Regions from separate parts of the Streptomyces sp. B15 genome, predicted to be linked through region 1. Evidence: riboswitches for the same ligand, from Rfam matches in the RefSeq annotation. Region 1 holds a riboswitch; each other region holds the start of a gene.
What was found. Region 1 has a riboswitch for thiamine pyrophosphate ahead of KBY19_RS09260 (thiamine ABC transporter substrate binding subunit). Riboswitches for the same ligand answer to the same signal wherever they lie in the genome.
Positions count from the first base shown of each region.

Region 2: linked by a shared signal. The riboswitch ahead of thiC (phosphomethylpyrimidine synthase ThiC) and the one ahead of KBY19_RS09260 (thiamine ABC transporter substrate binding subunit) in region 1 are both predicted to bind thiamine pyrophosphate.
Region 3: linked by a shared signal. The riboswitch ahead of thiO (glycine oxidase ThiO) and the one ahead of KBY19_RS09260 (thiamine ABC transporter substrate binding subunit) in region 1 are both predicted to bind thiamine pyrophosphate.

Region 1 covers NZ_JAGPXJ010000014.1:10,217-17,905, reverse strand. The annotation lists gene frr (ribosome recycling factor) at 1-362, shown strand, start outside; gene KBY19_RS09270 (phosphatidate cytidylyltransferase) at 402-1,610, shown strand; gene rlmN (23S rRNA (adenine(2503)-C(2))-methyltransferase RlmN) at 1,755-2,867, shown strand; TPP riboswitch at 2,968-3,083, shown strand; gene KBY19_RS09260 (thiamine ABC transporter substrate binding subunit) at 3,079-4,155, shown strand; gene KBY19_RS09255 (iron ABC transporter permease) at 4,272-5,933, shown strand; gene KBY19_RS09250 (ABC transporter ATP-binding protein) at 5,934-7,013, shown strand; gene KBY19_RS09245 (hypothetical protein) at 7,074-7,689, opposite strand, start outside.
Region 2 covers NZ_JAGPXJ010000001.1:143,675-151,363, reverse strand. The annotation lists partial or broken gene KBY19_RS00720 (pyridoxamine 5'-phosphate oxidase family protein) at 1-83, shown strand, start outside; gene KBY19_RS00715 (NUDIX domain-containing protein) at 781-1,284, opposite strand; gene KBY19_RS00710 (SMI1/KNR4 family protein) at 1,974-3,014, opposite strand; gene thiC (phosphomethylpyrimidine synthase ThiC) at 3,471-5,285, opposite strand; TPP riboswitch at 5,278-5,413, opposite strand; gene KBY19_RS00700 (YibE/F family protein) at 5,485-6,966, shown strand; gene KBY19_RS00695 (DUF5326 family protein) at 7,030-7,248, opposite strand; gene KBY19_RS00690 (cupin domain-containing protein) at 7,419-7,689, opposite strand, start outside.
Region 3 covers NZ_JAGPXJ010000171.1:517-7,188, forward strand. The annotation lists gene KBY19_RS35235 (hypothetical protein) at 1-981, opposite strand, end outside; gene metF (methylenetetrahydrofolate reductase [NAD(P)H]) at 1,029-1,970, opposite strand; gene thiE (thiamine phosphate synthase) at 2,102-2,836, opposite strand; gene KBY19_RS35250 (Rv2175c family DNA-binding protein) at 2,943-3,317, opposite strand; gene KBY19_RS35255 (NAD(P)/FAD-dependent oxidoreductase) at 3,351-4,607, opposite strand; TPP riboswitch at 4,738-4,852, shown strand; gene thiO (glycine oxidase ThiO) at 4,848-6,050, shown strand; gene thiS (sulfur carrier protein ThiS) at 6,047-6,268, shown strand; partial or broken gene KBY19_RS35270 (thiazole synthase) at 6,277-6,672, shown strand, end outside.

The DNA.
Region 1 (7,689 bases):
TGGTGACTCCGTTCGACAAGAGCTCGCTGCGCAACATCGAACAGGCCATCCGCGACTCGGACCTTGGCGTCAACCCGTCGAACGACGGCAATATCATCCGGGTGACGTTCCCCGAGCTGACCGAGGAGCGCCGCCGGGAGTACATCAAGGTCGCCAAGAGCAAGGGCGAGGACGCCAAGATCTCCATTCGCAGCATCCGGCGCAAGGCCAAGGAGACCATCGACAAGGCCATCAAGGACGGCGAGGTCGGTGAGGACGAGGGCCGCAGGGGCGAGAAGGAGCTCGACGACACCACCGCCAAGTACGTCACGCAGGTGGACGAGCTGCTCAAGCACAAGGAGTCCGAGCTGCTCGAAGTCTGAGCTCACCGTCTCAAGGTCCGAGGTCGAAGGCTGCAATCTGTGAACGACTCATCCTGGGGAGCGCCGCAAACGAACGCCGGGGACGCCCGGTACTGGGGTCCGCCCGAGCAGGGCTACGCCACCCCTTCGGCGCTGCCCCGCCCGGGCGATGGTCAGGTGCCCGCCCACGACGTGAGTGTCCCCGTGCACGATGTGGGGGGCGAAGCGTCGCAGACTCGGCGTATGCCCATTGTGTCCGACCCAGGGGGTCCCGCCGGCGGGGGAGACGGCCGTGACGGCCGGCACCGTCCCGAAGGCCCCGGTTTCACAGGCCCCGCCGGCCCTCCCGGCGGTGCGCAGCCGTACGGCCACGACGAGCCGGAGCCCACCCCCGGGCAGCCGGCTGCCCCGTCAGCCGGTACCGCCGGTACCGCGCCGTCGGGGAAGGGCAAGAAGCGCGCGGGGCGGGATCTGCGCGCCGCGATAGGAGTCGGCCTGGGACTCGGCGCGGTCATCCTGGCCGCGCTCTTCTTCTACAAGCCGGTCTTCCTGGGCGTGATCGTGCTGGCGGTCGTCGTCGGTCTGTGGGAGCTGACCTCACGGCTGCGCGAGCGCAAGGGCATCCGGGCCCCGTTGGTGCCGCTGGCCCTCGGCGGCGCCGCCATGACCATCGCCGGGTACGTACGGGGCGCGGAGGGCGCGTGGGTGGCCATGGCGCTCACGGCCCTCGCCGTCCTGGCGTGGCGGATGACGCAGCCCCCGGCCGACTATCTGCGGGATGTGACGGCAGGCCTCTTCGCCGCCTTCTACGTACCCTTCCTCGCCACCTTCGTGGCCCTGATGCTGGCCGCGGACGACGGGCCGTGGCGGGTGCTGACGTTCCTGATCCTCACCGTGGTCAGCGACACCGGCGCATACGCGGTGGGCTGGCGCTTCGGCCGGCGCAAGCTGGCTCCCCGCATCAGCCCCGGCAAGACCCGCGAGGGGCTGATCGGCGCGGTGACCTTCGCCATGGGGGCCGGGGCGCTGTGCACCCAGTTCCTGATCGATGGGGGGAGCTGGTGGCAGGGGCTGCTGCTGGGGCTGGCGGTCTCGGTCAGCGCCACCCTGGGCGACCTGGGCGAATCGATGATGAAGCGGGACCTGGGCATCAAGGACATGGGCACCCTGCTGCCCGGACACGGCGGCATCATGGACCGCCTCGACTCCCTGCTGCCGACAGCTCCGGTGGTGTGGCTGCTGCTGGTGGTCTTCGTCGGCGCGGGCTGAAAGCGCACCGGTTACGCTGGATGGGTCTGCGTCCCCGCTGCGGCGGGGATCGTCCGGTGAGATCTCCCGGCGCAGGCGTCGCCGTGCCGTCGTCCCCGTGTCCGCGGGGATCACCACCCGTGCAGCTTTGAGGAGTACCTGCTCATGTCGGGGCCTGCCCCTGGAGAACTGACATTCGTCGCCCCGCGTGGCGCGAAGAAGCCGCCCCGTCATCTTGCCGATCTCAGCCCTCAGGAGCGCCGGGAGGCGGTCGCGGAGATCGGGGAGAAGCCCTTCCGCGCCAAACAGCTCTCGCAGCACTACTTCTCGCGGCTGGCGCACGACCCTCAGCAGTGGACCGACATCCCGGCCGCTGCCCGCGAGAAGCTGGCGGCGGGGCTGCTGCCCGACCTGATGAACGTGGTGCGGCACATCAGCTGTGACGACGACACCACCCGCAAGACGCTGTGGCGGCTGCATGACGGGACGCTGGTGGAATCGGTGCTGATGCGCTACCCGGACCGCGTCACCATGTGCATCAGCTCGCAGGCGGGCTGCGGGATGAACTGCCCGTTCTGCGCCACGGGCCAGGCCGGACTGGACCGGAACCTGTCCACGGCGGAGATCGTCCACCAGATCGTCGACGGTATGCGCGCCCTGCGGGACGGTGAGGTGCCCGGGGGGCCGGCACGGCTGTCCAACATCGTCTTCATGGGCATGGGCGAGCCGCTGGCCAACTACAAGCGGGTGGTCGGCGCCATCCGGCGGCTGACCGACCCCGAGCCGGACGGTCTCGGGCTCTCCCAGCGCGGCATCACCGTCTCCACGGTGGGGCTCGTGCCCGCGATGCTGCGCTTCGCCGACGAGGGCTTCAAGTGCCGGCTGGCGCTCTCCCTGCACGCGCCCGACGACGAACTGCGCGACACCCTCGTCCCGGTCAACACCCGCTGGAAGGTGCGCGAGGTGCTGGACGCGGCCTGGGAGTACGCGGCCAAGTCCGGCCGCCGGGTGTCGATCGAGTACGCGCTGATCAAGGACATCAACGACCAGGCCTGGCGGGCCGACCTGCTGGGCCGGCTGCTGAAGAACAAGCGGGTGCACGTCAATCTCATCCCGCTCAACCCGACTCCCGGCTCCAAGTGGACCGCCTCCCGGCCGGAGGACGAGGCCGAGTTCGTACGGACGCTGGAGTCGCATGGTGTGCCGGTGACCGTTCGGGATACCCGGGGCCAGGAGATCGACGGTGCGTGCGGCCAGCTCGCGGCCACCGAGCGCTGACGACCCGACCGCCGACCGCTGGGGTACGCCGACGCCCGACCGGCGTCGGAGCCTGACTGATAGTGTTCGAACGGGCCGTCCGTGCGGCCCGTGAAAACCGAACAGCCGACAGGGGAGCGCTCACAGCGCTGAGAGTGCGGCAGTACATCCGTACGCGCCGCAGACCCTCGAACCTCGCCCGGGTCATGCCGGGTAGGAAGTCGATGCACTGATGAAGAAGCACGCGCGGCGCGCTGCTGCCGCAACCACCGCTGTCCTCACCCTCGCACTCCTCGCCACCGCCTGCGGCGGCTCGGGCGGTAGCGGAGACGCCAAGACCGTCACCCTCGTCACCCACGACTCGTTCGCCGTCTCCAAGCCCGTTCTCAAGGACTTCGAGAAGCGCAGCGGCTACAAGGTCAAGGTGCTGCGCGGGGGTGACGCCGGAGCCGCCGTGAACCAGGCGGTGCTCAACAAGGGCAATCCCCAGGGCGACGTCTTCTTCGGCGTCGACAACACCCTGCTCTCCCGCCCCCTCGACAAGGGCGTCTTCGCGCCGTACAGGGCCAAGGGCCTCGACAAGGTGCCGCAGCGGCTGCAGGCCGACCCCGACAAACACCGGGTCACCCCGGTCGACACCGGCGACGTGTGCGTCAACTACGACCGCAAGTGGTTCGCCGACAAGAAGCTCGACCCGCCGCGCACCCTCGAGGACCTGACGAAGCCCCGCTACAAGAACCTCCTGGTGACCGAGGACGCCGCGGGCTCCTCACCCGGACTGGCGTTCCTGCTGGCGAGCGTCGCCGAGTTCGGCGAGGACGGCTGGCAGGGCTACTGGAAGAAGCTGCGCGCCAACGGCGTGGAGGTGGCGAGCAGCTGGGAGCAGGCCTACAACGACCGCTTCACCGGCTCGCGCGAGGGCAAGGGCAAGGGCGACAAGCCGCTCGTCGTCTCCTACGCCTCCAGCCCGCCCGCCGAGGTGCTGGGCGTCGAGAACCCGCCCGAGAAGGCGCCGACCGGCGTCGCCAAGGGCACCTGCTTCCGGCAGACCGAGTACGCCGGGCTGCTCAGCGGCGCCGAGAACACCAAGGGCGGCAAGGCGCTGCTGGACTTCCTGCTCAGCAAGCGGTTCCAGGAGGACCTGCCGCTGCAGATGTTCGTCAGCCCGGTCCGTGAGGACGCCCGGCTGCCGAAGCTGTTCTCCAAGTACGGCGAGACCGTCGACGACCCGGCCACCGTCGCCCCGAAGAAGATCGCTGAACACCGTGAGCAGTGGATCAAGACGTGGACCTCGCTCGCCGTGAAGTAGCAGCCCCGGACGCCGCGGACGCCCCTGAGGTGCCGGACGTCGCGGACCTGATGGGCGGCCCGGCCGGGCCGGAGCCGGACGTCACCGCCGTGGCGCCCCGTTCGAGGACCGGGTGGGTGCGGCTCGGTCTGATGGCTGTGCCGGCGGCCTTCTTCGCCGTCTTCTTCGGCTACCCGGTGGTCGCCATCGTCGGGCGGGGGCTGCGTGAGGGCGGACAGTGGCAGCTCGGCCGGATCGGGCAGGTGCTGAGCGACCCGGACATCCTCCAGGTGGTGTGGTTCACCCTCTGGCAGGCCGCCGCCTCGACAGCGCTCACCCTCGCGCTGGCACTGCCGGGTGCCTATGTGTTCGCGCGGTTCGACTTTCCGGGCAAGCGGGTGCTGCGTGCCGTGGTGACCGTGCCGTTCGTCCTGCCGACCGTCGTGGTCGGCTCCGCCTTTCTCGCACTGGCGGGACGCGGGGGAGTCCTGGACGAATGGTTCGGGGTACGGCTGGACACCAGTGTGTGGGCGATCCTGCTCGCGCATGTCTTCTTCAACTACGCGGTCGTGGTGCGCACCGTGGGCGGCCTGTGGTCCCAGCTCGACCCGCGCCAGGAGGAGGCCGCACGGGTGCTGGGGGCCGGTCGCCTCACCGCCTGGCGGCGGGTCACCCTGCCGGCGCTGGCACCCTCCGTGGCAGCTGCCGCGCTGATCGTCTTCCTTTTCACCTTCACCAGCTTCGGTGTCATCCAGGTACTGGGCGGTCCGCGCTACGCCACACTGGAGGTGGAGATCTACCGGCAGACCGCCACCTTGCTGGACCTGCCGACGGCGGCTGTGCTGACGCTCGTCCAGTTCGCGGCCGTCGCCGCGCTGCTGGCGGTGCACGCCTGGTCGCTGCGCAAGCGGGAGAGCGCGCTCAGCCTCGTCCCAGCGGAACACACCGCACGGCGTCCCGCAGGTGCCGGGCAGTGGGTGCTGCTGTGCTCCGTGCTGGGCGTGATCCTTGTGCTGACTGTTGTGCCGCTGCTGGTGCTGGTACAGCGGGCATTCGGGGGGCCGGACGGGTACGGGTTCACCTTTTTCCGCGCACTGGCGGCACAGTCCGACAGTGCGACCTTTGTCGTCGCGCCTGTCGAGGCCGTCGGCAACTCACTGGCCTACGCCGCCGTCGCGACCGTCATCGCCCTGGTGGTGGGTGGATCGGCCGCTGCCGCGCTCACTCTCCCCGATCCCCGGCGCCGTCCGGGCGGACGGGCCTTCGGCCTGGCACGGCTGGTGCGCGGTTTCGACGCGCTGCTGATGCTGCCGCTGGGCACCTCTGCCGTCACCGTCGGCTTCGGTTTCCTCGTCGCGCTGGACGAGCCCCCGCTCGATCTGCGCTCCACCTGGATCCTGGTGCCCCTCGCGCAGGCACTGGTGGGCGTGCCGTTCGTCATCCGCACCATGCTGCCGGTACTGCGCGCTGTGGACGTACGGCTGCGTGAGGCCGCTGCCGTGCTGGGCGCCTCCCCGCTGCGCGCCTGGCGGGAGGTCGACTTCCCGCTCGTGCGGCGGGCACTGGTGGTGGCCGCCGGGTTCGCCTTCACCGTCTCGCTGGGCGAGTTCGGGGCGACAGTTTTCATCGCCCGCCCGGACACTCCCACCCTGCCGGTCGCGGTGGCCAGGATGCTGGGCCGCGCCGGGGAGTCGTACTACGGCCAGGCGATGGCCCTGAGCACCATCCTGATGCTCGTCTGCGCGGGCGTTCTGCTCGCGCTGGAGCGCGTCCGAATCGACCGCCAGGGGGAGTTGTAGATGCTGCGGCTGGACGGTGTCACCGTGCGCTTCGGGGAGCGGACCGCGCTGGACGCGGTCGACCTGGAGGTGGCCGCACACGAGACGGTGTGCGTACTGGGGCCCAGCGGCAGCGGGAAGTCCACCCTGCTGCGGGTCGTCGCCGGGCTGCAACAGGCCGACGCGGGACGAGTGCTGCTGTCGGGGCGGGACCAGAGCGGGGTGCCGCCGCACCGGCGGGGCGTCGGGCTGATGTTCCAGGACCACCAGCTCTTCCCTCAGCGCGATGTCGCGGGAAACGTCGCCTTCGGACCGCGCATGCACCGCACGGACCGGGCCGAGACCGGGCGCAGGGTGGCCGAACTGCTGGACCTGGTGGGACTGCCGGGCGCCGGTGGGCGCGCCGTGACCGCGCTGTCCGGCGGTGAGCAGCAGCGCGTCGCGCTCGCCCGCGCGCTGGCACCCGAGCCGAAGCTGCTGATGCTGGACGAACCGCTGGGCCAGCTCGACCGCGGACTGCGCGAGCGCCTCGTCGTGGAGCTGCGGGGCCTCTTCCGGCGACTGGGTACGACGGTGCTCGCTGTCACGCACGACCACGGGGAGGCCTTCGCACTCGCCGACCGCGTGGTGGTCATGGAGAACGGACGCATCGCGCAGGCCGGCACCCCGCTGGAGGTCTGGCAGCGCCCCGCCTCCGCGTTCGTGGCCCGCTTCCTGGGCTTCGACAACATCACCGCGGCCACCGTCCACGGGGAGAGGGCGGTCACCGGCTGGGGCCACATCGCCGTCCCCCAGGGCACTCCACAGGGCAGCACCCTGCTGCTCGTACGCCCTGGAGGGGTGCTGCTGCGCGCACCGGATGAGGGGCTGCGCTGCACGGTGGAGGCGCGGACGTTCCGGGGCGGGGACGCCTCTACGGTGACCGTCCTGCTGCGTCCGCACGAGGGGCCGGCCCTGGAGGCCGCCTGCACGCTGCGGGACGCTCCGCAGGAGGGCATCGAGGTGGGTGTGGTCTTCGACCCGCGCGAGGTGGTCGCACTGGACGGCGGGGAGGGGGCGGTCGCCGAACCGCCCACACAGCCGGCCGGCAGCCGCTCGTAGCCGTGGGACGCCGATCCGCTGTTCGGACAGCCCTCCCCGGGGGTCCTCCGGCGTACCGTCTCAGTGCGGTGGGAGCGGAGTGAGCAGCCCGGCCGTCGTGGCGAGTGCCGTGAACACTGCCCACAGCACGCCGGCCCGCAGCAGCGTCACAGCCCGCCCCAGTCGGCGGGGCGCCCCGATCCGGTCCAGCAGCTCCCCCAGCGGCGCACGGGCGTGCCGGGCCCGGGTGAGCGCCGCCAGCACGGCACCGGCCACACAGCATCCGGTGAGTGTCGCCGTCGCCCCCACCAGCGGGCCGGGCGCGAGCGGCGCGCCACCGGTGAGCCGCGCGCGGGCGAGGGCCACCAGTGCCGCCGCAACAGCGCTGAGTGCGCCCAGCGAGCGGCCGAGGAAGAGCGCTTCGCGTACCAGTGTGCGTCCTGCCAGCAGCCGTACCGGTCCCGGCCGCAGGGCGCCCAGCAGGCGGCCGCTCCACGCTGCCAGGCCGGGACCGGCCAGCATCAGCCCGAACGCCGCGAGCAGCCACCCGGCGGCCAGCGGTGAGGTCGCCAGGTCCTCGACGCGCACCTCCCGGTCTTCGAGCCGTGCGGTGCCGGTCACGGTTGCCACCCGCGGTGCGTAGGCGGCCAGCAGCAGCCCGCCGGAAGTCAGCGCGGCCCCCCACAGCAGCCCCGCC
Region 2 (7,689 bases), on a different contig from region 1:
CTCCGCGCCGCCCGGCGCGCGAGTGGGGCACCGACGACTACAAGCGCAAGGGCGGCGACTTCTTCGGTGCCGCCCGCGACGCCCGTGAGGCCCGCCGCGATGCTGCGGCCTCGGACGAGAAGACCCCGAGCGCATCGGCGCCCAGCACGTCGGCCGCGAGTACGTCGGCGCCGAGCCCGCAGATCCCGAGCCCTCGGGCCGCGGAGGTTCCGGCTTCGAAAACTCCGGCCTCGGGTGGTGCGGACGAGGTCGAAGGCGGCAGGGCCGAGGAGACCCTCACCCTCGCGGCGCCGCCGCTGCCGACCACGCCCGCTTTGCCACCCGTGCCCGCCACACCGCCCATGCCGACCACACTGCCCGTGCCCGGGGCCGAGCCGGCCCACGCGCACCTCACGGCGGCCGAACCCGCTGTGCGCCCGGACCCCTCCGGGGAGCGGGAGCAGTCCTCGGAGCCCGAGCGGGCAGAGAGGACTGCCTCCGGCCCCGGGACCGGCCCCGAGCCGCTGCCGCGGCGGCGGCATGCCGCCGCGTCGGCCGCCGTTCCCGCCGCGTCCTCGGCGGTCTCCGCCGCGATGTCGGCACGCTCCGGGAACGGGGAGATGGGCGAGCACGCCCGGGACATCTCCGCCTGGCGGCTGGAGGCCGAACGGGCGCTGGCCGAGGCGCAGCGCCGGGGCCGGAACGCCGAGCCGGAGGACGCTCCCGAACCCGCCCCGTTCCAGAGCTGGTTCGGATAGCGGACAGTGGACGGGCGGCGGTCGGCCGGGCGGTGCTGCGCGCTCAGCCCAGGTCGGGCGCGAGCAGGGATCGGACGCCCTCGATGTTGGCGGCGAGATAGGCCTGCAGCGACGGCGGTACGACCTCCACCGAGGTGACGCCCTCCGGGGTGAAGGGCAGCCGTACGATCTCGTACTCCCCCTGCGGCTCCTCCACTTCGGGTCCGTGCCGTAGGCGGGGGTTGAGGGAGACGAGTCGGCACACGAAGAAGTGCTGAACCTTCACTCCACCCGGTGTCTCCTCGGGATCACTCACGGTGTCCACGAAGGCGGGCACCACATCGGTGATCTCGGCCCCCAGTTCCTCGGCCACCTCGCGGTGCAGGGCGTCCACCACGGTCCGGTCGACGTCGGGTTCGACGCCGCCTCCCGGTGTGATCCAGTACGGCTCCTGACCGGGCTTGGTGCGCTTGATGAGGATCAGCTCCGCGGGTCGGCCCCGGCCGCCTCCGGGCGCGAGGAGGATGGCGCGGGCAGTCCGCTTGACCACGGGACGTTCGACGAACATGCAGGAGGTCTGGCCCACATCGCCCCGGGCCAAACCCTCCGCTTTCGTCACCGTGAGTGGCGGGCCATTAAATCTCCCGATAAGTCCATACCGATAAGTGATTGGACACTGACGTTGAGTCAACTACTCTTGTCGTCTGCGCTGCTTCGCGCGTAGAGCCGGGCGGTTCGTGGCAAGAGGGGGGAGCCACGAACCGCCCTTCACGCTTCACGGCGGTGGCGCGGCGGGACCCGCGTGCCCACCGAGCCACCGGACTCCATGAGCGCTGTGCCGGGGCTGTGTCCGGAGCCGACGTAGCGCCGACGGCGTTCGGTGCTCACATCGCCGCCCCGCTGCCCCATGAGTGCCGCGTCAACGGCGACCGAGCACAAGCCGCTACCGCATCACAGCCGAGGGCGCTCGCCAACTGCGCGCCGTACGCCACTGAGCCGCCGTTGAGTGTCGAAACCTGTCTTCACTTCGTCAGGCACATCTCGTCGCCCCGATCCTGCCCAAGAGGCACATGGAGCATGAGGTCGGAAAGCATCATGGCTGGGGCGGTCGTCTGCACGGCTTTCAGGCGGCCATTCTGGCGCGACCCCTCGCACATCACCGCCCCCAATCGGGCACCAACGGGCAGGTTCAAGCCTGCCCGCCCCGCGGTCAGCGTAAGAGGCCCCGATCCACGAACGGGAGACGGCTGCCTCCCGTCAGAGCGGCCGGCCGTCGAAGGGGCCGACGGAGCCGGGCTCGAACGTCGCGCCGAGGTCGTACTGCGCGATCCCAAAAGGTCGAAATTCGGCATCAGCAAGGACGCGGTAGAGGAACTCGGAGGTGGACATGTCGTACCGATGCCATGGGCCGCCGTCATGGGACCGCGCAAGGACGGGGTAATCGTCCGGCCGCTCGGCATCGACCAGCCAGCAGTACTCGTCAGCCCATTCGGTGGAGCCCCAAGCAACCACCCCCTTGCCGCCCGGCGCGTAGACCGCATAGGGATCGACGGGGGAGACATCTCCGTACCTGTCGTCCTGGTCGACCGAGAGGGAGACCCGCCACTGTGTCAGGAAGTTGAACGAGACGCCCTCGGCGAGCCCGAGAAAGTAGATGGAGTCACTGAAGACGCCGCCACCGAACGCCTCGCAGAGCTTCTTGTAGTCCGCCGGCAGCGCCACCCCCAGCTCTCCCTCGATCGCCCCCCAGTCGACGGAGATCCCGAGCGGCTTCCACCCGGTCAGCCCGATCACTCGCTGTACCCACGCACAACAATCATCGGGCAGTTCAGCCTCTACTTCCGCTTCGATCTCCGCCCAGGGCTGTGCGGTGTCCCGCGCGTCCCAACCTGTGACATGGAGAAGAGAGTCCCCCCAGGAAGCTTCCTCCGGCGGTGCAGCCCGCTCCGCCACGAGCACCATCAGCTGTTCGCCGCCCCCCGCACGGACCACACCGCAGCCGATCCACCGACTGCCGCACGCCCACCCGCGCATCTCGACCAGCTCCCCCGCGAAGGGAGCAAGGAGCGGCAGCCCGGTCCGCTCGGTCACCGTCGGATCGGCGTAACCGCCCATGACGAGGTTGCGCAGCTGCCCGTACCGACGGCTGAACTCCCTGAGGAGAGTGGACAGGTTGATTGTGTCGGAAACAGTCAGGCACACATGCCCCGCCGGGTGCCCAGACCGGGCGCACACCAATTCCCGCCTGCCCGGCCGAACCACGGAGGTAACGGCTTCGAGCAGTTCCTGTTCGTCCATGGCCAGAGAGTGAAACACATGCCACAGACAACGAGCCTGAACTGCGACCCGGCTGACATCCACGACTGACATCAACGAGGACGAGCGGCGCCGACAAGCGTCCTTCGTCGAAGTCGAGAAGGTTTGCCAGAGCCCGCCGAGTACGCGCACGGCTGCGTGAACGACTGGCATGGGCCTACGCCGTCGACGGGAAGGCCGGCGAGACCGCACGGGCTCTGGACATCGCCGCCGCGAGTTGGGCCGACACCACCGACCCCGCAGGCGTCGTGGCCTGATCGCGGGTCTCCCTTGCCGTCGCCCTCTGAAGGAAAAGAGTCATGCCCGCGAGCCTGTCCGAGTCGTCGGGTGCCGCTCCGGAGCACCGTGGAGGTGCCGCGGGCCAGGGAAGGTGATCACCTTCTACCAGGCAAAGCGGCCCCGGGGCCCGGGGCCGCTTTGCCTGGCGACGCGACTGGATCAGTCCGCGATGGGCAGGTACACCCGGTTCCCACTCGCCGCGAACTCCCTCGACTTCTCCAGCATCCCCGCCTCGATTTCCTCGGCGGACGCGCCCTCTTCACCGCCGAACTGCTCTGTGATGCTTCTGCTGATCTTCATGCTGCAGAACTTCGGGCCGCACATGGAGCAGAAGTGCGCGGTCTTGGCCGGCTCGGCCGGCAGCGTCTCGTCGTGGAAGGAGCGGGCCGTTTCCGGATCGAGGGCCAGGTTGAACTGGTCCTCCCAGCGGAACTCGAAGCGGGCGTCGGACAGGGCGTCGTCCCAGTCCTGCGCCCCCGGGTGGCCCTTGGCCACATCGGCGGCGTGGGCGGCGATCTTGTAGGTGATCACGCCGGTCTTCACATCGTCCTTGTCCGGCAGCCCCAGATGTTCCTTCGGGGTGACGTAGCAGAGCATCGCCGTGCCCCACCAGCCGATCATCGCCGCGCCGATGCCGCTGGTGATGTGGTCGTAGGCGGGGGCGATGTCCGTGGTGAGGGGGCCCAGTGTGTAGAACGGGGCCTCCTCGCAGACCTCCTGCTGGCGGTCGACGTTCTCCTTGATCTTGTGCATGGGTACATGGCCCGGGCCTTCGATCATGGTCTGCACGTCGTGCGCCTTGGCGATCCGGTTCAGCTCGCCCAGGGTGTCCAACTCGGCCATCTGCGCGGTGTCGTTGGCGTCCGCGATCGAGCCGGGCCGCAGCCCGTCACCGAGCGAGAACGTCACGTCGTACGCGCGCAGGATCTCGCACAACTCGCTGAAGTGCTCGTACAGGAAGCTCTCCTTGTGGTGCGCCAGGCACCAGGCCGCCATGATGGAGCCGCCGCGCGAGACGATGCCGGTCTTGCGGCGCGCCGTCAGCGGGACGTAGCGCAGCAGCACACCGGCGTGCACCGTCATGTAGTCGACGCCCTGTTCGCACTGCTCGACGACGGTGTCCTTGTACACCTCCCAGGACAGCTCCTCCGCCTTGCCGTCCACCTTCTCCAGCGCCTGGTAGAGCGGCACCGTGCCGATGGGGACGGGGGAGTTGCGCAGCACCCACTCGCGGGTGGTGTGGATGTTGCGGCCGGTCGAGAGGTCCATCACGGTGTCGGCGCCCCACCGGGTCGCCCACGTCATCTTCTCGACCTCCTCCTCGATGGAGGAGGTGACGGCGGAGTTGCCGATGTTGGCGTTCACCTTCACCAGGAAGTTCTTCCCGATGATCATCGGCTCGGTCTCCGGGTGGTTCACATTGGCGGGCAGTACGGCGCGGCCCGCGGCGATCTCGTCCCGGACGAACTCGGGGGTGAGGTTCTCGCGGAGGGCGACGTACTCCATCTCCGCGGTGATCTCGCCCCGCTTGGCGTACGCGAGTTGGGTGACGGCCGTACCGGCCCGGCCGCGGCGCGGCTGGCGCGGACGGCCCGGGAAGACCGCGTCCAGGCCCGCCAGATCGGCCTGGTTGCCGCGGACCAGTCCGCCGCGCGGGCTGGTGTGCTTGATGCCGTCGTCCTCGGGCCGCAGCTCCCGGCCCGCGTACTCCTCGGTGTCTCCCCTCTGGACGATCCAGTTCTCGCGCAGCGGTGCCAGTCCGCGGCGCACGTCGGTTTCGATGTCGGGGTCGGTGTACGGCCCGGAGGTGTCGTAGAGCGTCACGTCCGTGCCGTTGGTGAGATGCACCCGTCGGACGGGGACCCGGATGTCCGGGCGCGTTCCTTGCAGATATCCCTTGTGCGAGCCGATGGCCTTCTCGGCCCCGGTGTCCGACGCGTTGTCGGCGCGCGCGTGTGCATCCTGCGTGGTCATGAGACCCACTCCCTACGCCGGCATTACCCGGTAACAGGTTCGGCGGTCGGCGCAGCCGTTTCCGTGGTTCCTTCCACGGAGGTCAGCGCCCTCTCAGCCCCGTGCTCGGAGCTCCCGCGATGTGCAAAGGCGTCTCTACGCTAACGGCACACGGCCCGCACTGAACACCCCGCACGGCCGTTCTTGCGATGATCGGGCGGTGACCCACTCCGACTCCGCCGATGCCGCGCCTGAGTCCGGCCCCGCCGCCGGCCCCGGACACCCGCAGGCCCATGGCCACTCGCAGGCCCATGGCCACTCGCATGCCCACGCACACGGGCCCGCCGCGCCCGTGTCCCGCCATCTGCGGAAGGTCATCGCGGCCGTGCTCGTGCCGTTCGCGGTGGCGGTGTTGACGGGGCTGGTGGTGCTGTGGCCGGGAGGCGCCCCGGGCCACGGACACGACCACTCCGGTGTCGGTTTCGACCGGCCGACCTTCGACGCGAAGGTCGTGGAACTGGCGGAGGTGGACTGCGACAAGGTCAACGTCCAGCAACCACCCCCCTCCTCGGGCGGTGGCACGCAGTCCCCGGGGGGCACACCGCAGGACGGCGAGCACGGGCCGTGCCACAAAGCGACGGTGGAGGTCACCGAGGGCAAGGACAAGGGCCATACCTTCACCGAGGTGGTGCCGCCGGACTCCACCCGCACCTACTCCGTCGGTCAGGGCGTCGTCGTCGGGTACTCCGAGAAAGCGCCGCGCAAGCTCCAGTACAGCGTTGTCGACACCGACCGCGATCTGCCGATGGTGCTGCTCGCCGGCGTCTTCGCGCTCGTGGTGGTGCTGGTGGGCCGGCTGCGCGGGGTGCTGGCGCTGGTGGGCCTGATCATCAGCTTCGCCGTACTGACGCTGTTCATCCTGCCCGCGATACTGCAGGGCTCCAATCCGCTGGTGGTCGCGGTGGTCGGGGGCAGCGCCATCATGCTGGCCACGCTGTATCTGTGCCACGGCCTGTCGGCCCGTACCTCGGTGGCGGTGCTGGGGACCCTGGTGTCGCTGCTGCTGATCGGGGTGCTCGGCTCGCTGTTCATCGGCTGGGCGCAACTGACGGGAAACACCGACGATCAGACCAGCCTGGTGCACGGGCTGTACCCCGGCATCGAGATCCGGGGGCTGCTGCTGGCGGGTGTGCTGATCGGCTCGCTCGGCGTGCTCGACGATGTGACGGTCACCCAGACGTCGGCCGTCTGGGAACTGCGGGAGGCCGATCCGGGGGCGAGCTGGCGGCGGATCTACCGCTCCGCCATGCGGATCGGGCGCGATCACATCGCGTCCGTGGTCAACACTCTGGTACTGGCCTACGCGGGTGCGGCGCTGCCGCTGCTGCTGCTGTTCTCCATCGCGCGCAGCGATGTGACGATGGTCGCCACGAGTGAGGTGGTCGCCGAGGAGATCATCCGTACGCTCGTCGGCTCGATCGGCCTGGTGGCCTCGGTTCCGGTCACCACCCTGCTGGCCGCGCTGGTCGTCTCGGCCGACCGGAGCCGTCCCCAACAGGCCGCCCCGCGTGTGGAGGGTGGTGCCCCGCCCGGTGCCCCGCCCGGCCCCCCGCCGAGCATCCCGGCTCCCTCCTCCGGCGGCCCGGCAGCGGCTCGCCGCCCGGCCATCGGTGCCCGCGGCAGGCGCCGCAAGCCGAAGTGAGGGGTTACTCCGGGCCCGCGCCGCCTGCCGCGGACAGGAGGGGCGGCGCGGGGCGCGAGGGGGTCACCAATCGCTGCGGCCGGAGGCGCCGGCCTTGAAGCGGCGGACGAGGTAGACGACGCCGCCGACCAGGGCGACGAAGACCAGCACCTTGAACAGCAGACCGACCAGGAAGCCGACCACGCTGGCGATCAGGCCGCCGAAGACGACCAGCGCGATCACCGGTATCACGATCCATGTGACCCACCACGGCAGGCCGGAGAGGGTGCCTTTCGCGTCCATGACTGTGTACTCCGTATCGAAGAGTTTTGAAGGCTTTGTGCCCTCTGGCCCCGATGCTAGGCCGCACCGCAAGCCGACGGGGCGGCCCGGGCCCCGGTCCTCCCCTGAAACCGACCCTGAGGCGACCCTGACGGCCGGGGGAGCACGGAGCGCGCCGCGCGTGAGCCGGCTCAGCCCTCGGGGGGCGAGAAGACCACCAGGACGCGCAGGTCCTCGGAGATGTGGTGGAACTTGTGCGCCACCCCGGCCGGTACGTAGACGACGCTGCCCCGCGCCACGTGCGTGGTCTCCTCCCCGACGGTGATCGAGCCGCGCCCGCTGACGACGAAGTAGATCTCGTCCTGGGCGTGCGGCTGCTGCCGGTCGGCGGCGCCCGCGTCCAGTGCGTAGAGGCCGGCCGACATGTTGCGCTCGTGCAGGAACCGCAGGTACGCGCCGTCG
Region 3 (6,672 bases), on a different contig from region 1:
CTGGGGCTGCTGGTCGGCCGCGTCGTTGCCGTAGTGGTCGCCGTACTCGTTCCCGTAGCCGTACGGGGACGGAGGCGGCTCCGCCGGAGGCAGCGGCGCGCCCGCGTCCCGCTGCTGGGGAACCCAGACCCCGCCGGGCGGTGTCTCGGGGACCTCGGGGTAGTAGGGCTGCTGGGCCGGCTGCTGCGCCTGATAGGCGTGCTCGTCTCCGTAGCCGCCGTAGCCGCCGTACGGGTCCGCGTACTCCTGGTAGGCGGGCTGGTTCTGGTACTCGGAGGGGTCACCGGCCGCCGGGGGGTCGGCGTATCCGGCGTACTGGCCGGCGTACTGCTCGCCCTGCCCGGCCCCGTAGGCGTACACCTGCGTCTGCTCCGGGGCCGGGGCCGGCGGGCGGCCGAAGACCGAGGCCTCTTCCTCGTAGCTGTCATAGCCGTGACCGCCGTGGCCGCCGTAGCTCTCGTGGCTGCCGTAACCGCCATAGCCCTCCGCGGCCTGGTAGCCGCCGTACCCGTAGTCGGCACCGGTGTCGGTCTCCGCGCCGTACCCGGCGGCGGGCTCCGGCTGGCCGTAGCCCTGCGGGCCGTAGTCGTCGACCGGGTCGGGTACGGGCGCCGTACCGGGGGCCGGGACGGCACCGGGGCCGTGGGTGCGCAGGTCGGAGACCTCCAGGGAGGCGGTGTCCGGGCCGGGCGCCGCGCCCGACCGGCGGCGCCGGCTGGAGCCGGGGCCACCGCCGAGCGACCACCCGGCGGTGAACCCGCTGCGGACCGAGAGCGTGACGAAGGTCTGGCCGACGGCGAAGGCCGCGATGCCGACACCGATCACCAGGACCGACGGCAGCACGGTGCCCACCACCACGCCCAGGAAGCCGGTGAAGGCCAGCGCCCGCCAGCGCAGCCGGGCCTTGTACTGGAGCAGGACCTCGCCCAGCAGCCACAGCGCGACCACGCCGAACGCGATATAGAGGACCGTCCAGCCCATCTACGCCCCTCTTCCCGCTCCCGCCGCCCCGTGGGCGGATCCGTGGCTCAAGCCCCCTTGCGAAGGCCCAGAGTAGCCCTCTCCCGAAGGCCGAGATTCTGGTGGATCTCCAGCGTCGCCGTGGAGTGGTTGAGCGTGATGAAGTGCAGCCCCGGGACGCCTTCGGCCATCAGCCTCGCACACAAGTCTGTGGCGTACTCGATTCCGACCGAGCGTACCGCCGCCGGATCGTCCTGGACCGCCTGCAGCCGCTCGATCATCTCGGGCGGCAGGGTGGCGTTGCTCAGCTGCGCGAACCGTTCGATCTGTTTCACGTTCGTGACAGGCATGATCTCCGGGATGATGGGCGTGTGGCAGCCGGCCGCCGCGACCTTGTCCCGCAGGCGCAGATAGTCCTCGGCCCGGAAGAACATCTGGGTGATCGCGTAGTCGGCCCCCGCCCTGCACTTGTTCACGAAGTGCCGGACGTCGCTCTCCCAGTCGGTGGAGCGCGGGTGCATCTCCGGGAAGGCCGCCACGCCGACACAGAAGTCGCCGGACTCCTTGATCAGCTCGACGAGTTCGGAGGCGTAGTTGATGCCCTGGGGGTGCTTGACCCACTCCCCCAGCGGATCGCCGGGCGGGTCGCCGCGCAGTGCGAGCACGTTGCGGATGCCCGCGTCGGCGTACTGCCCGATGACGTTGCGCAGCTCGGCCCGCGAGTGGTCGACCGCGGTCAGATGAGCGACCGGGGTCAGTGTGGTCTCGTTGGCGATGCGCTCGGTGTTGCGGACCGTGCCCTCACGCGAGGAGCCGCCCGCGCCGTAGGTGACGGACACGAAGGTCGGGGACACCGCCTCGATGCGCCGCAGCGCGTCCCACAGGGTCCGCTCTCCCTTCTCGGTCTTCGGCGCGAAGAACTCGAAGGAGAAGGACTGCTCTCCGCTCGCGAGCAGATCACGCACAGTCGGCGGACGGTCTGTCCTGGGAGCTGAGATACCGATGGCCATAGCTGCAGGCTAGCGGCCTGGCCTGCAGAGTGACTCGACCCTGGGACGGTACGGGATGATCTGTCCGATTCCCGGATGGCTGATGTCCACCTGTTGGACGGCCGGCCGCCCCGTGCTACGGAAGCGCCCGGTCACGGCACCAAGGGCCGCGGGCCGGCCTCGGCCGCCTGCCGCAGCCGCTGTGCGAGAGAGGCCGCGGCAGCCCCCGGATCGTCGGCCCGGGTGAGCGCGCGGACCACCACGACCCTGCGGGCCCCGGCCTCCAGCACCTCGTCCAGATTGCCCGCGTCGATACCGCCGATGGCGAACCACGGCCGGGACGCCGGATCCGTACCGGTACGGGCGGCAGTGTGACGGACGAGATCCAGCCCCGGTGCGGGGCGCCCCGGCTTGGTGGGGGTCGGCCAGCACGGTCCGGTGCAGAAGTAGTCGACGCCGGGCTCGGCCAGCGCCGCGTCCGCCTCGGCGGCAGAGTGGGTGGAGCGGCCGATCAGCACCTCCTTGTCGAGGTTGCCGAGCAGGGCGCGGGCCGCGGGGACCGGCAGATCGCCCTGGCCGAGGTGGAGCACGTCGGAGCCGGCGGCGTGGGCGACGTCCGCGCGGTCGTTGACGGCCAGCAGCGCGCCGTGCCGGCGGCAGGCGTCGGCGAACACCTCCAGATGCGCCAGCTCCTCCGCGGCCTCCATGGTCTTGTCGCGCAGCTGGACGATGTCGACCCCGTTGGCCAGCACCGCGTCCAGGAACGCGGGAAGGTCACCCTGCTCCTTGCGGGCGTCGGTGCACAGGTACAGCCGTGCGTCGGCGAGTCGCCGACGGGCGTCGGCGGGCGCGGCGGAGGTGGCGGACGTGGTGGCGGTACGGGACATGGTGCGGTGCTTCCCCCCGTGAGGGGTGCGTGGACCCGCGGCGGGTCCACGCACCCGGTGGTGTCGGTGTTCTTCCACTGGGCCCGGCGCGAGCCGGGCGGCGGGGTCAGACGGCGAGCGCCTGGGCGCGGCGCTTGACCTCCGTGCCCCGGTTCTCCCGCAGGGCCGTCACGGGCGAGCCGGGCAGGGACTCGTCCTCGGTGAACAGCCATTCCAGCATCTCTTCGTCGCTGAAGCCGTCGTCCTTCAGGAGCGTGATGGTGCCCGCCAGGCCCTTCACGATCCGGCCCTCCCCGATGAAGGCGGCCGGAACCTGGAGCACCTTGTTCCCGGACTCCGCCTCCCGCCGCACGGCGATCAGCTGGCCTTCCTTCACGAGCTGCCGCACCCGGGTCACTTCGACGCCGAGCTTCTCGGCGACGTCGGGAAGGGTGAGCCAGGCGGGGACGAGAGCATCGGTCTTTGCGTCAATCTCGGTCACGGGTTCCAGACTGCCATCTGGGACCGACGGTCACTACCGCGCCGCCTGCTTCAAGGCGACGGCCGCGTCGCCCACCAGCGTCCGGTCCACGGCCGTACGCTGCTGAATCAGCTTCCGGCCCTGCGCGAGATCGCGCGGACGGCCGACGGCCAGCAGCGCGGCCAGCCGCCCTTCACGCAGCCAGCACACCGTCCAGGCGGCACCGTCCGGAGAGCCGCGCCACACCAGCTCGTCGCCCGGGCCGTGGTGGCCGGCGTACTGCACGAAGCGGCCGAACTGCTCGGACCAGAAGTAGGGCACCGGGTCGTAGACGACGCTGTCGGCCTCACCGTCGGCATGCCCCTCGGCCAGCAGATTGACGGCCACCGTACGGGGGCCCTGGAGCGCGTTGTCCCAGTGGTGGATCAGCAGCCGCTCGCCGTAGCGGGCCGACGGGAAGGAGGCGCAGTCGCCCACCGCGTAGACGCCGGACGCGTGGCTGCCGAAGACCGAGGCACGCAGCCGGGCGTCGGCGACCACGGCGCCGTCCGGGCCGAGCTCCACACCGGAACCGCGCAGCCAGTCGGTCGCGGGGCGGGCCCCGATCCCCACCAGCACCGCGTCCGCCGCCAGCCGCGTCCCGTCGGCGAGCAGCACCCCGCCGCGCTCCACCGCCTCGACGGCGACCCCGGTGCGCAGCGTCGCCCCGGCCTCCGCGTACCAGCCCCGCATCGGCTCGGTGACCTGCGACGGAAGCGCGCCCGGCAGTGGCGTCGCGGCGGCCTCCACAACGGTGACCTCGCAGCCCCGCTCGCGCGCCGCCGTCGCGAACTCCGCGCCGATCCAGCCCGCACCGACCACCACGATCCTGCCCCGGGCCGCCAGTACCGGCCGCAGCCGCCGGGCGTCGTCCAGGGTGCGCAGCAGATGGACGCCGGGCACACCCTCACTGCCGGGCAGGCCGACCGGCTCGGCACCCGTCGCCACGACAAGGCGGTCGTAGTGGACCGGACCCGCGTCGGTGACCAGCAGCCGCTCGTCGGCCCGCAGCCCGGTGACCGTCCTGCCCAGCTCCAGTTCGATGCCCAGCCCCGCGAAGTCGATGTCGAAGAGCGGCGCCTGCGCCTCCTCGCCCTTGCCGAGCAGCACCGCCTTGGACAGCGGCGGCCTGTCGTACGGCGCGTGCGGCTCGGCCCCCACCAGCCGCACCGAACCGGGCCAGCCCTGTTCACGCAGTTGCACGGCGGCCTGCACACCGGCCATCCCGGCGCCCACGATCACGACCCGCTGCTGTTTCTGACCGTCACTCACGCGATCACTGTATGCCGGTCGGCCCGCGCGGCCATCGGTCACCGGTCGTAGGCCCGCCGGCGGGGCGTGCCCGAGGCCCCCGGTGGCCCTTACCCGGCCCGCGGGCACCGCAGTAGGGTGGGTGCGGTAGTTACGGCATACGCGGGAGCCCGGGCGCACCGGGCTGAGAGGGAGGCTGCGACGGCCTCCGACCGTCCGAACCTGATCCGGGTCATTCCGGCGAAGGGAGAAGCAGCGCCCATGCGCGGCACGGCGATTCCGGCAGCGTCCCACCAGAACCCCGATGTACTCGTACTCGGCGGCGGGCTCATCGGCCTGGTCACCGCCTGGCGCGCCGCCGGAAGCGGTCTGACGGTCACCGTCGCCGACCCCGAACCCGGCGGCGGAGCCGCCCAGGTCGCGGCAGGCATGCTGGCAGCCGTCACCGAACTGCACTACGGCGAGGAGACACTGCTGGACCTCAACCTCGCCTCGGCCGCACGCTATCCGGACTTCGTCGCCGAACTGGAAGAGGCCACCGGTCTGGACACCGGCTACCGGGCCTGCGGCACCCTGGCCGTCGCACTCGACGCCGACGACCGCGCCCACCTGCGCGAACTGCACGCCCTCCAGCAGCGGTGCGGACTGGACTCGCAGTGGCTGACCGGGCGCGAATGCCGCCGCCTGGAGCCGATGCTCGCCCCCTCCGTACGCGGCGGCGCCCGCGTCGACGGCGACCACCAGATCGATCCGCGCCGACTGGCCGCCGCGCTGCTGCGCGCCTGCGAGACTGCGGGCGTCACCTTCCTGCGCTCCCGCGCACTACGGCTGACCACCGCACAGGACCGCGCGGTGGGCGCCGCGCTGGAGAACGGCGAGGAAGTGCACGCCGGGCAGACGGTGCTCGCCCTGGGCTCCCGCAGCGGCACCCTGGAAGGGCTGCCCCCCGAGGTGGCACCCCCGATCCGCCCGGTGAAAGGCCAGGTACTACGGCTGCGCATGCCCCCGGCCGAGCCGCACGGCGCCTTCCTCTCCCGTACGGTCCGCGCCGTCGTGCGCGGTGGCGCCCTCTACCTGGTACCGCGCCAGGACGGCGAGCTGGTCGTCGGCGCCACCAGCGAAGAACTCGGCTGGGACACCACGGTCACCGCCGGCGGCGTCTACGAGCTGCTGCGGGACGCACACGAACTGGTTCCCGGCGTCACCGAGCTGCCACTGGCCGAGACCCGCGCCGGGCTGCGCCCCGGCTCCCCCGACAACGCGCCGCTGCTCGGACCCACCGCACTGACCGGCCTCCACCTGGCCACCGGCCACTACCGGCACGGCGTCCTGCTGACCCCCCTCACCGGCGAGGTGCTGGCCGTATCGCTGACCACGGGCCGGCTGCCCGAGCCCGCGCGTCCCTTCACGCCCCGGCGCTTCGACACCTCCCCGACCCGTGCACCCCAGGAGCAGCCCGCATGACCTCCACCACCAGGCCGGTGACCGTCTCCGTCAACGGCGAGCCCCGACAGGTGACCCCCGGGCTCCCCCTCGACCAGCTCGTGGCCACCCTCACCACCGCACCCTCCAGCGTGGCCGCCGCACTCAACGAGAGCGTGGTCCCCCGCAGCCGCTGGGCAGCGACCCGGCTCGACGAGGGCGACCGCGTCGAAGTTCTCACCGCAGTCCAGGGAGGCTGAGCACCACCATGGCCGACGATCCGCTGACCATCGGCGACACCACCTTCACCTCGCGACTGATCATGGGCACCGGCGGCGCCCCCAGCCTCGACGTCCTCGAACGCGCCCTGCTGGCCTCCGGCACGGAACTGACCACGGTCGCGATGCGGCGGCTCGACCCGTCGGTGAGCGGCTCCGTGCTGTCCGTACTCGACAAGCACGGCATCCGGACCCTGCCGAACACCGCCGGGTGCTACACCGCGGGTGAGGCGGTACTCACCGCGCGGCTGGCGCGGGAGGCGCTGGGGACGGACTGGGTGAAACTGGAGGTCGTCGCCGACGAGCGCACCCTGCTGCCCGACCCCGTCGAGCTGCTCGACGCCGCCGAGACACTGGTCGACGACGGCTTCACCGTGCTGCCGTAC